DNA from 3 places in the Pseudomonas sp. GW460-LB5 genome. Region 2 is predicted to be linked to each of the others. Evidence: riboswitches for the same ligand, from Rfam matches in the RefSeq annotation. Region 2 holds a riboswitch; each other region holds the start of a gene.

Region 1 (3,221 bases), on a different contig from region 2:
TCTGGCCAAGGTCGGCAATACTGTCGTCCGGCACGAAGCCGCCGGGCTGGGTCCGCAGCAGGTGCACGGGTCAGGCGCCCAAGGCCTGGCGCAGGCGCGCTTCCAGCTGGGCAGCGTCGAGTTCCTGGCCGATCAACACCAGGCGGGTGATGCGCGGCTCGTCGGCACGCCAGGCGCGGTCGAAGTGTTTGTCGAAACGGGTCCCCACGCCTTGCACCAGCAGGCGCATCGGTTTGCCCGGGATGGCAGCGAAGCCTTTGGCGCGCAGGATGCCGAACTCCACCACCAGCTGGGTCAAGGCGTCGAGCAACAGGCTTTCGTCAGCCTCCGGCAGGTCGATGGAAATGGAGTCGAAGGCGTCGTGGTCGTGGTCGTCATGATCGTCGCCATCGTGGTGCGAATCGTGGTGGGTACGGCGGCCATCGATGTGCGCCTCGGACTCGGCGCCCACACCCAGCAGCACCTCCAGCGGCAGCTTGCCACTGCTGGCCTCTACCACCTTGACTGCCGGCGGCAGTTCTTCGGCCACTTCGGCGCGCACCTTGGCCAGGCCTTCGGCGTCGATCAGGTCGGCCTTGTTCAATACCACCAGGTCGGCGCTAGCCAGCTGATCGGCGAACAGTTCGTGCAGCGGCGATTCGTGGTCCAGGTTAGGGTCGAGCTTGCGCTGGGCATCGACCTGGTCCGGGTAGGCGGCGAAAGTGCCGGCAGCCACGGCCGGGCTATCGACCACGGTGATGACCGCGTCGACGGTGCAGGCGTTGCGGATTTCCGGCCACTGGAAGGCTTGCACCAGCGGTTTGGGCAGGGCCAGGCCACTGGTTTCGATCAGGATGTGGTCCAGGTCGCCACGGCGTGCCACCAGCTCGCGCATGACCGGGAAGAACTCTTCCTGCACGGTGCAGCACAGGCAGCCGTTGGCCAGTTCATAGACGCGGCCGCTGGCTTCTTCTTCGGTGCAGCCGATGCTGCACTGCTTGAGGATTTCGCCGTCGATACCCAGTTCGCCGAATTCGTTGACGATGACCGCAATGCGACGGCCCTGGGCGTTGTCGAGCATGTGGCGCAGCAAGGTGGTCTTGCCCGAGCCGAGGAAGCCGGTGACGATGGTAACGGGGAGCTTGGCCAGTGTTTTCATGTCGCATTGCCCTTGGCAGAATGGCGCGGGCATGCAGGACGACAGCCGCGGACCAGGCCGGCCGGGCTTGTTCGCCACCGGATCACCCCGCCCGGTTGAAAGTCGAAAACGTTGCGAGGCAGGTCTCCTGGCTTGCACCGTTCCAGCTCCCCGTTCAGTTGAACGGCGGGCTGGCGGGATGACGCCTTCCCGCGCATTGGCGCAGTGGCTGTGTCGATCCGTTGTCAGTGCTTACAGTTGCGGGGGCAGCCGCGGCTTGTACCGCGTTCCCGTCTTAGCTTCGGCCTGGCCGAAGAACCTCGAAGTGGCAAGGCTACGCAGTGGCTGGCGGGTGGTCAACCATTGCTGCGGGGCTTGCCGACAACTCTTGGCGGCACTGCGGTACAGTGGCGACTTTGCCCACTGTCAAGGACGCCCCATGCTCCTCGCCCCCGCCATCCCGGTACTGCGCATCTTCTCGGTCGACAAGGCCAGGGAGTTCTACATGGATTTCCTCGGTTTCAGCCTGGACTGGGAGCACCGCTTCAGCCCGAACCTGCCGTTGTACATGCAGATTCACCGCGATGGCCTGATCCTGCACCTTACCGAGCACCATGGCGATGCCTGCCCCGGCTCTACAGTGTTTGCCCGCCTCGACGACCTGCGGGCGCTGGAGCATGAACTGCAAGGCAAACAGTACGGTTACGCCCGGCCCGAAGCCGAGCGCCTGGACTGGGGCCTGCAGATGCAGGTGTGCGACCCGTTCGGCAACCGCCTGCGCTTCTGCCAGCAGATCGATGACGAGGCCAACCTGTGAAGGCGCTGGGCAAACGCGAAATGGCCCGCCTGGAGCGGGAGCTGGTAGCGTGCCTGACGGACGCCTGTGAAACCGCCAAGACAGAAATCGTCGGGTTCACCTGGCTCACCCATCGCCTGGACCCTGAGAACTTTCCGGCCAGCCTGCGTATTACTTGGGTGTTTGAACAAGAGGCCGAGAAAGTCGCTGCAGTGGCGGGTGAAGCAAAGGCACGCATGCTGGCGCTGACCCGTCAGGCGTTGGACCACGCCGGCATACAACTGGATCACCCGGCCTGGCATGTACGGTTTGACAGCGAAGAGGCCTGCAAACAGAGCCACGGAGGCGACTGGGCCAAGCGCTTGACGGGGCGCTGAGCCCAGGGCCAGACAAGATCGGGCGCCGCTCGCGCGGCGCATCGCCAGTGCAGGAAACCCATACACGGCGGGCGGTACTTTACCCGCCCCCAACGGGCCGTTAGGCTACGCACTCCCCCAGTACGAGGTATTCGTCCAATGCGCCATTAATGCCGCCGTCCATTCGACGGCCAGTCTTCAGCCTCCGGTTTGCTCCGGAGATGTCGCGGCATTTGTGGAGTTGTGCATGACGAACACGTCGATCCTGACGCTGGACAGCGTCTCTTTGGCCTTGCCTGATGGCCGGCTACTGTTTACCGATCTCAACGAAACCTTCGACCAACGGCGTACCGGCCTGGTCGGGCGCAATGGCGTGGGCAAGAGCCTGCTAGGGCAGGTTCTTGCCGGCCAGCGTGCACCGAGCAGCGGCCAGTGCCGGCGCCTTGGGCCTGTCCATCTGCTGAATCAGCAGGTAATCGAGCGCAGCACCACGCTTGCCGACCTGGCCCAGGTGGGGTCGGTGATAGCGGCGTTGGAGCGCATCGAGCAAGGCAGCATCAACCCCCAGGATTTCGACACCGTCGGCGAGCGCTGGGATATCCGCGAGCAACTGCAGATGCACCTGCAACGCAACGGCCTGAGTCACCTTGACTGGCGCCAGCCCGCACGCAGCCTGAGCGGCGGCCAGGCTATGCGCGTGGCGCTGGCAGGCGCATGGCTCAGCGGTGCCGACTACCTGATACTCGACGAACCGAGCAACCACCTGGACAGCGACGCCCGTGCCCAATTGCTGAGCATGATCGAGGCCTGGGACCGAGGTTTGCTGGTGATCAGCCACGACCGCAGCCTGCTGGCGCACATGGCGCGCATTGTCGAACTGTCGAGCCTGGGGTTACAGGCCTATGGCGGCAACTACGGCTTCTATGCAGCACAAAAAGCCAGCCAGGTGGCG
Region 2 (3,221 bases):
CTACACCGCCGACCATCTCGTCGAAATCGTCATACCTGGCGCGTACCAGCGACGCATTGGCCGACACCTGCCACTGATGCGCCAGTGCCAGTTCCAGGGTTGCCTCAAGGCCATCTGACGTCTGCTGCCCAGCCTGTTGTTTCTCGTGGGTGATCGGGTCGTCCACCAGCAGCTTCTTTTTGACGATGTGGTAGGCGGCCAGCGTCCATTCGCCACGGCCGTCCCAGAAGCGCTGCTTGAGGCCAACCTCGGTCTGTTTCGCCTCGGTCAGGTCATAGTGCATCTGGGTGGGGCTGAGGCTGATGAGGTTGTTGACCCCCTCCTGGCTGGTGGAGTACTGCCCGTACAGCGCCAAGTCATCGGTGACTGCGAACACCAGCCCGGCGCGCCAGTTACCACCTTGCAGGCTGCGGTCGCTGCGGCTGTCGTTGGTCAGGTTGGTGCGGTCGATGTGGTTCTGGTCGCGGCGCACCCCAGTGACCAGCGACAGCCGGTCGCTCAGTTGCAAGCGGTTCTCGACGAACAGAGCGAAGGTGTGGGTGCTGGACAAGGTTTGCGGGCGCAGCGGCGAGGCGCTGTGGAACCCGCCCGGTTCTGGCTGCCATGGGTCGATGTAGTCACCGCCCACATCGTTGTAGGGCGCATTGCTGTCGACGTTGAAGCGGACCTTGTTGTATTCCGCGCCGACCACGGTCTTGCTGGCCAGGCTGAACAGCCTGTGGTCAAAGGTGAAGGTCTGGCGGTCGCCGAACTGTTCCTGGTTGTGCTTGATCTCCAGGTAGCTGCCGCGCTGCAATTGCTGGCGCTCGGCGTCCCAGCTGTAGTCTTCGGCATTGCGCCAGTGGCGGCGGCTTTTGATGTAGTACAGCTGGTTGCTGGCGCTGACGTGGTCGTTCAGCGTCCAGTCCGTGGTCAGCCGGGTCCACTCATCGACGTAGTGCTGCACGTCGTTCTGCACGTTGTAGTTTTTCTTGCGCAGGCTGCTGCGGTAGTGGCCGTCGATCAGCGGGGTGCCGTAGTAGTTGGCAGGCTCTGCATCACCACGGTCGTGGGCAAGGGTGAAACTGAGGTCGTCACTGGCATCGAAACGCAGCGCGGCACTCAGGGCCAGGCTGCGCGATGTGGTGCGGTCGACCCAGCCGTTGCCGGCCTGCTGGTTAAGGGTCAGGCGATAGCTAAGGCGCTCGCTGAGGCTGCCGCCGCTGTCCAGGCCGAGCTGCTGGCGGTCCCACGAGCCGTAGCCCAGGCGCAGGTGGTTGCGCACCTCGCCGGCAAACGGTTTTTTCGGGATCACGTTGATCACCGCGCCGGTGGCGCCTTCGCCATGCAGAACCGAAGCCGGGCCGCGAATGACATCGATACGCTCGACCATCCACGGGTCGACCGGGAACGTCTGGGTGCCGGCACCGGTGTACAGGCCTGCGCCGTCGAACAGGGTCATCACCGAACTGTGACCGGCAAAGCCGCGGGCGGACAGGCCTGTGCCGCCGTCGCCGGGGGAGCCGACGAAGGTGATGCCCGGCGACCGCGTCACCGCATCCTGCACGGTGAGGTTGTTGCGCTGCTGAATCTGCTCGGCGCTGATGCTGCTGGTGCTGGCCGGTGTTTCCAGGGCACTGAGGCCGAGGCGCGAGCCTGCCTGGGTCGGCGTGGCCAGGTCGAGGGTGCGGCTGTCGAGGGTGTCGGTGATGGCCGTGGAAGGCAAGGCCAAGGGCTGCTGGTCATGGCCATCGGCCAGGGCCGGGAGGGCGACGGCCAGGCAGGCCGCCAGGGGGTGAAGCTTGAACATACGGGACATGTCGTTCCACTGCTGCAGGAATGAATGGATCCCGGTGGAAAACACGCAAAGGCGAACCATGCAGGCAGGCGCGCGCACGGATTCCGGCCTGCGCCCGCCCACCGCGGGTTGCCAAGTGAAGCTCCAGGCCGGTCTCCGGGCTTGCGAGGGGCATGAAACCTTCACCTTCCCATGCACGTGCACAGTGGTATCTCGAAGGGTTCACTCGCTTACCGTTGCGGGGGCAGCGCCGGACTTGTCATGGGTAACATGACGCACCGGCTTCCCGTTTCACCCTGCGCGCGGCGGCGAAGGGCACCTGAAACTGGCGCGCATCTGACCACTGAAAGGCTAAGGCGTCAAATGTTGGCGTGCCATGAATACGCCGATAAAACACAGGGTTGCGTGTTTTTACTGATTTTTTTTCGAACTTTTCGTGTGGCGTTTGTCTCGAACCGCACGTTCGTCTTTCGTTACCAAGTCATGGAGACTTTACGCATGCCTGCTCGTCATCTGTTGCGCCACACCTGCCTGCTCGCCTTGATCGCCGCACCGCTGGCCGCCACCGCCGCACCCAGCACCGACCCGCTGTTCACCATCGGTCTGCAGGGCGCCTACGACAAGTTCAAGTTCGAAGGTGGCAGTGAAAGCGACAAGGAACACATGGGCCAGGGCGGTGTGTTCGCCACCTTCGGCAACAAGCTGACAGCCGAATCCGGTTTCATCTACCAAATCGGCGCCGAAGCCAAATACGGCAAGAAGAACGACAACAAGCTCAAGGAAGCCCAGGCTGACCTGGACCTTGGCTGGCGTGCGGCGCTGGACGCTCGCAACTTCGTCGATGTGACCGTGGGCGGCGGCTACAGCTGGTCGCGCTTCGAGCCGGAAATCAACGACCTTGATACCAAGCTCACCGTGAAGTCGCCCTTTGCCAAGGCGGCGCTGGGCTACAACCACCAGTTCGACGCCTCGACCCTGCGGGTGGAAGTGGGCGCGCGCCACACCCTGGACGGCCGTGCGCGGCTGAAAGTGGACGACTTTGGCAGCGACACGGTCGACCTCAAAGACCGCACCAACCCGTACGCCGAAGTGACGTTGCTGATGAACCAGCAGGGCGCTTTGCCGGTGCAGGCCGGGGTGTACTACACCCGCACCGAATACAAGCTGGACGAAGATTCGCCAGTGGCAGACAACACCAAGCTCAAGCGTGACGAGTTTGGTGTAAAGGTGGGCTTGGCGTTCTGAAGCTGAGCGTTTAGCAGGCCCGGCCTCTTCGCGGGTGAACCCGCTCCCACAAGGACCGCACAGCCTTTAGATGCTGCGCAGTACTTGTGGGAGCGGGCAAGCCCGCGAAGGGGCCGAACCTGCAAGAGAGGTCAGCGCCCGCGACGCCGCGACACCCGTGCCTCGATGTTCTTGCGCCCGATCAGCAGCGGTGGTTTCT
Region 3 (3,221 bases), on a different contig from region 2:
GAAAGAGGAGCGAAATGTTCAGCAGGCCAGGGCGAGGGTCGCCGGGCCCAGTACCTGGCGGGTCAGCAGTAACCCGGCGGTGCAGCCGGGCCGCTGGCTGGCCAACGCCAGTGCCGCGCTCTCGGCCACGCCCCAGCAGCCGCTGTGGGCATGGGCTGTGGCAGAGCGGTGGCTGAGCAGCGGCTCAAAGGCTTGCAGTTGTGCGCTATGGTACAGCACCAAGGGCAAGCCAAGGCGTTCGGCCAGTTGCTGCAAGCCGGGTTCGTCGGCCTTGAGGCTGATGCTGGCAATGCCGCGCAGGTCGGCGAGCACCAGGCCCTGGCTAGCCAAGGCTTGGTGCAGCAGGGTTTGCAATGTATCCACCGGGCAACCTCGGCGGCAGCCGAAGCCGGCGTAGAAGGCCGGCATCAGGCCTGGCTGGAACGGCGGAACAGCCATGCACTGAGCAGGCCCAAGGCCACCCAGAATGCAGCGTTGGTCAGCCAGGAGGCCATCTTGAACTGAGTCTCCAGTGCTGCGGGGGCCAGGCTTTCATGCACGTCGGGCTGTGGCGCGCCGATCACATGGGGGATTATCAACAACACGGCGCCCAGCGCCTTCAACAGCCAGTGCCGGGCGAACACCAGCAAGGCCAGGCCAAGGGCGGTGGCGCTGGCCGTGCCAATCCACCAGGCCTGGCGTTGCCCCAGGTCGGCGGCAGCGGTGCCGGGCAGTTCCGGTGGCAGCCCCAACGTTGGCGCCAGACAGAACACGGCGAAACCGGCCAGGCCCCACAGCACACCGGTGCCGGCACGCTGCGGTTCGCGCAGGCTGTAGAGGGCGGCGAGGATCAGGGCGAAGCCGACCGCAACCACCAGGTTGCCACCGGTGGTGGACAGCACCCGCTGCCAGCCGTCTTCCGGCGACCAGGCGTCGGCGCTGTGCTCATGGGCGGCCACTTCGCCGCCATGTTCGTGGTGTGCGGCCGGGGCCGAGGATTCGTAGGTTTCCGCCTCAAGAATCAGCGGGGCGACCCAGAAGCTTTGCAGCAGGGTCAGCAGCAGGGCCGCAAGCAGCCCGCTGAAGCCCGCGGTACGGGCAATGCGCGTGATCATCAGGCGTACTCAGTGGCAGGGGAAGGCGGCGCTGTGGCGGGTGTCGTGAGCGGCGTTGTGCACGGCCTCGATGTGCGAGAAACCGGCGAAGTACACCAGGCCCAGGCCCAGCAGGCTTGCGCCAACGGCAATGACGATGCGCTGGCTGAGGGTGACGGGGGTGGCAAGGCTGTGTGGCTTGGCGCTGGTGACGGGCATGACGCGTTCCTCTGCTTTTTGTGGGCAACGGGCAAGCGCGGCATCCCTGATGCGTGGCCGCCCAGGGGAATGCAACAGCGCCCGCCCACCGCGGGGTGTTCATGAACGCCAGGCCGGTCTCCGGGCTTGCGAGGAGGAGCAGGGCTCCTGAAAAGCGTCACCTTCCCATGCCGGACTACAAGGCACAGTGGCACAGACGCTTCACTCGCTTACCGTTGCGGGGGCAGCACCGGGCTTGTCCGGCCCTGATGGAGGGCCTGCGACGCACCGGTTTCCCGTTTCACCCCCTGGGGGGCACCTGAACGTGAGGCATAAGGAGAGCATGGGGCGGGGTTTGCGTCAATTGCCATGTGTGCGAGTGACTGCCGTGCTCAGGGTGAAAGTTTGCCCAATCATTGTGGGCGCGGGCTCGCCCGCGAACACCGGCAAAGCCGGTGCCATCCACCGCATCTGCCTGATTCGCGGGCTTGCCCGCTCCCACTGAGGTCCGCGCTAAACCCAAAGGATGTTTTCAGAAGTCATACGCCAGCTTGGTGTACCAGTACCCGCCACCTGGATGAAACGGCGGGTTGCCGTAGGCCGCCTGGTTGCCGTTGGCGTTGTACACGCCGTTCTTGTCGGGCCGTACATTGAAGATGTTGGTGCCGCCCAGGCTGACGGTCAAGCTGTCGAACAGCAGGTACGACAGGTCCAGGTCGGTAATCCACTTGGCGCCGAAGGTGCGGTCCTGGGCCTGATTCTGCTGCCAGGTTTCGACCTTGCCGTAGCGGGTGGTCTGCAAGGTGCCGGTGAAGCTACCCAGCAACCACTGACTGCCCAGTACCCATTTGGTTTTCGGGGAGGCCGCCACCAGGTCACCTTCGCGGCCATGGCCGACCACCTCGATACCGGCTGCCGCCAGCGCTGCGGGCGTGCCCCGGCTGCCGCGCACAGTGGTCTTGTTCCAGTTGAAGCCCAAGGTCCAGCGCACATCGCCCCAGGCACCGAATTCGCTGGTGTGGTCACCTACCAGGTCGAGGCCGCGGGTACGGGTGTCGAAGGCATTGGTGTAGTAGTTGATCCAGGTGGTGCGTGCCAGGCCCAGTGCTTGGAGCATATCGCCAATAGCACCGGCACCGTTCTGCCGGTCGTAGAGGTTTTCGGTCAACAGGATGCGGTCGTCGATGTCGATCAGGTAGGTGTCCAGGGTGACACTGGTACGGCGCGCCGGTTGCCAGGTCAGGCCCAGGCCGGCGTTGCGCGATTTCTCCGGGTCGAGCTTGTCGCCGCCGAATGCCAGCGCCGCGGCACTGCCAGGCGCCACGGTGCGGCGCAAGGCCGGCACCACATTGCCGTCAGCGTCCAGCGCGGTGCGGTTGTCGCTGACCGTATAGCCGCTCTGGGTCAGCGACGGGGCACGGAAACCGCTGCCCAAAGTGCCGCGGATTGCCACGGTTTCGCTCAGTTCATAGCGTGAATTGAGCTTGAAGCTGGCGGTGTTGCCCGAGTTGTCGTCGTAGTGCTCGACGCGCGCGGCGGTGCCCAGGTACCAGCGCGGGGTCAGGTCCAGGCCGAGGTCGATGTAGGCGGCATAGTTGTTGCGCTTCACATCGGCCTCGTCTTCCGGGCGGATGGTCAGCGCAGCCTGGGCGCCCACGGCGGTCTGGCCGGTGGCCAGCGCGTAGAGCGGGTTGGGGCGCCCGTCGGCCAGGGTGGCCGGGTAAGTGTAGGGCCCGACGCCGTAGGCGACGGGGTCGCCGGCGAAGGTCTGGAACCGCTCCCAACGGTGTTCCAGGCCCGCCGAGACGCGGGTTGGTACGGCCAGGCCAAACACGCGATCAAAAGCGCGGGTGATGTCCAGGTTGTTTACCCACTGGTCGAACTGCAAAGTCGCCAGGTCATCGAACGAGGTTGGCGAGGCCGGGCCGTAGGTAGGGTTGATGGTGAGGT

Evidence for each region. A riboswitch is a leader RNA that binds a small molecule or an ion and turns the genes downstream of it on or off. The one in region 2 is predicted to bind cobalamin.
Region 1: it holds a riboswitch for cobalamin, as region 2 does, so the genes downstream of both, cobW (cobalamin biosynthesis protein CobW) here and AC07XM_RS21955 (TonB-dependent receptor) in region 2, are expected to answer to the same signal.
Region 3: it holds a riboswitch for cobalamin, as region 2 does, so the genes downstream of both, AC07XM_RS11130 (CbtB domain-containing protein) here and AC07XM_RS21955 (TonB-dependent receptor) in region 2, are expected to answer to the same signal.

Annotation. Positions count from the first base shown of each region.
Region 1 is NZ_JBWKXT010000003.1:93,876-97,096, forward strand. It holds gene cobN (cobaltochelatase subunit CobN) at 1-67, opposite strand, end outside; gene cobW (cobalamin biosynthesis protein CobW) at 71-1,138, opposite strand; cobalamin riboswitch at 1,239-1,455, opposite strand; gene AC07XM_RS04090 (glyoxalase superfamily protein) at 1,557-1,934, shown strand; gene AC07XM_RS04095 (hypothetical protein) at 1,931-2,290, shown strand; gene AC07XM_RS04100 (ATP-binding cassette domain-containing protein) at 2,517-3,221, shown strand, end outside.
Region 2 is NZ_JBWKXT010000041.1:42,508-45,728, reverse strand. It holds gene AC07XM_RS21955 (TonB-dependent receptor) at 1-1,798, opposite strand, end outside; cobalamin riboswitch at 1,908-2,115, opposite strand; gene AC07XM_RS21950 (outer membrane beta-barrel protein) at 2,276-3,022, shown strand; gene AC07XM_RS21945 (GNAT family N-acetyltransferase) at 3,154-3,221, opposite strand, start outside.
Region 3 is NZ_JBWKXT010000014.1:38,414-41,634, reverse strand. It holds gene AC07XM_RS11140 (cobalamin biosynthesis protein) at 19-408, opposite strand; gene AC07XM_RS11135 (CbtA family protein) at 408-1,094, opposite strand; gene AC07XM_RS11130 (CbtB domain-containing protein) at 1,104-1,292, opposite strand; cobalamin riboswitch at 1,387-1,609, opposite strand; gene AC07XM_RS11125 (TonB-dependent receptor plug domain-containing protein) at 1,804-3,221, opposite strand, start outside.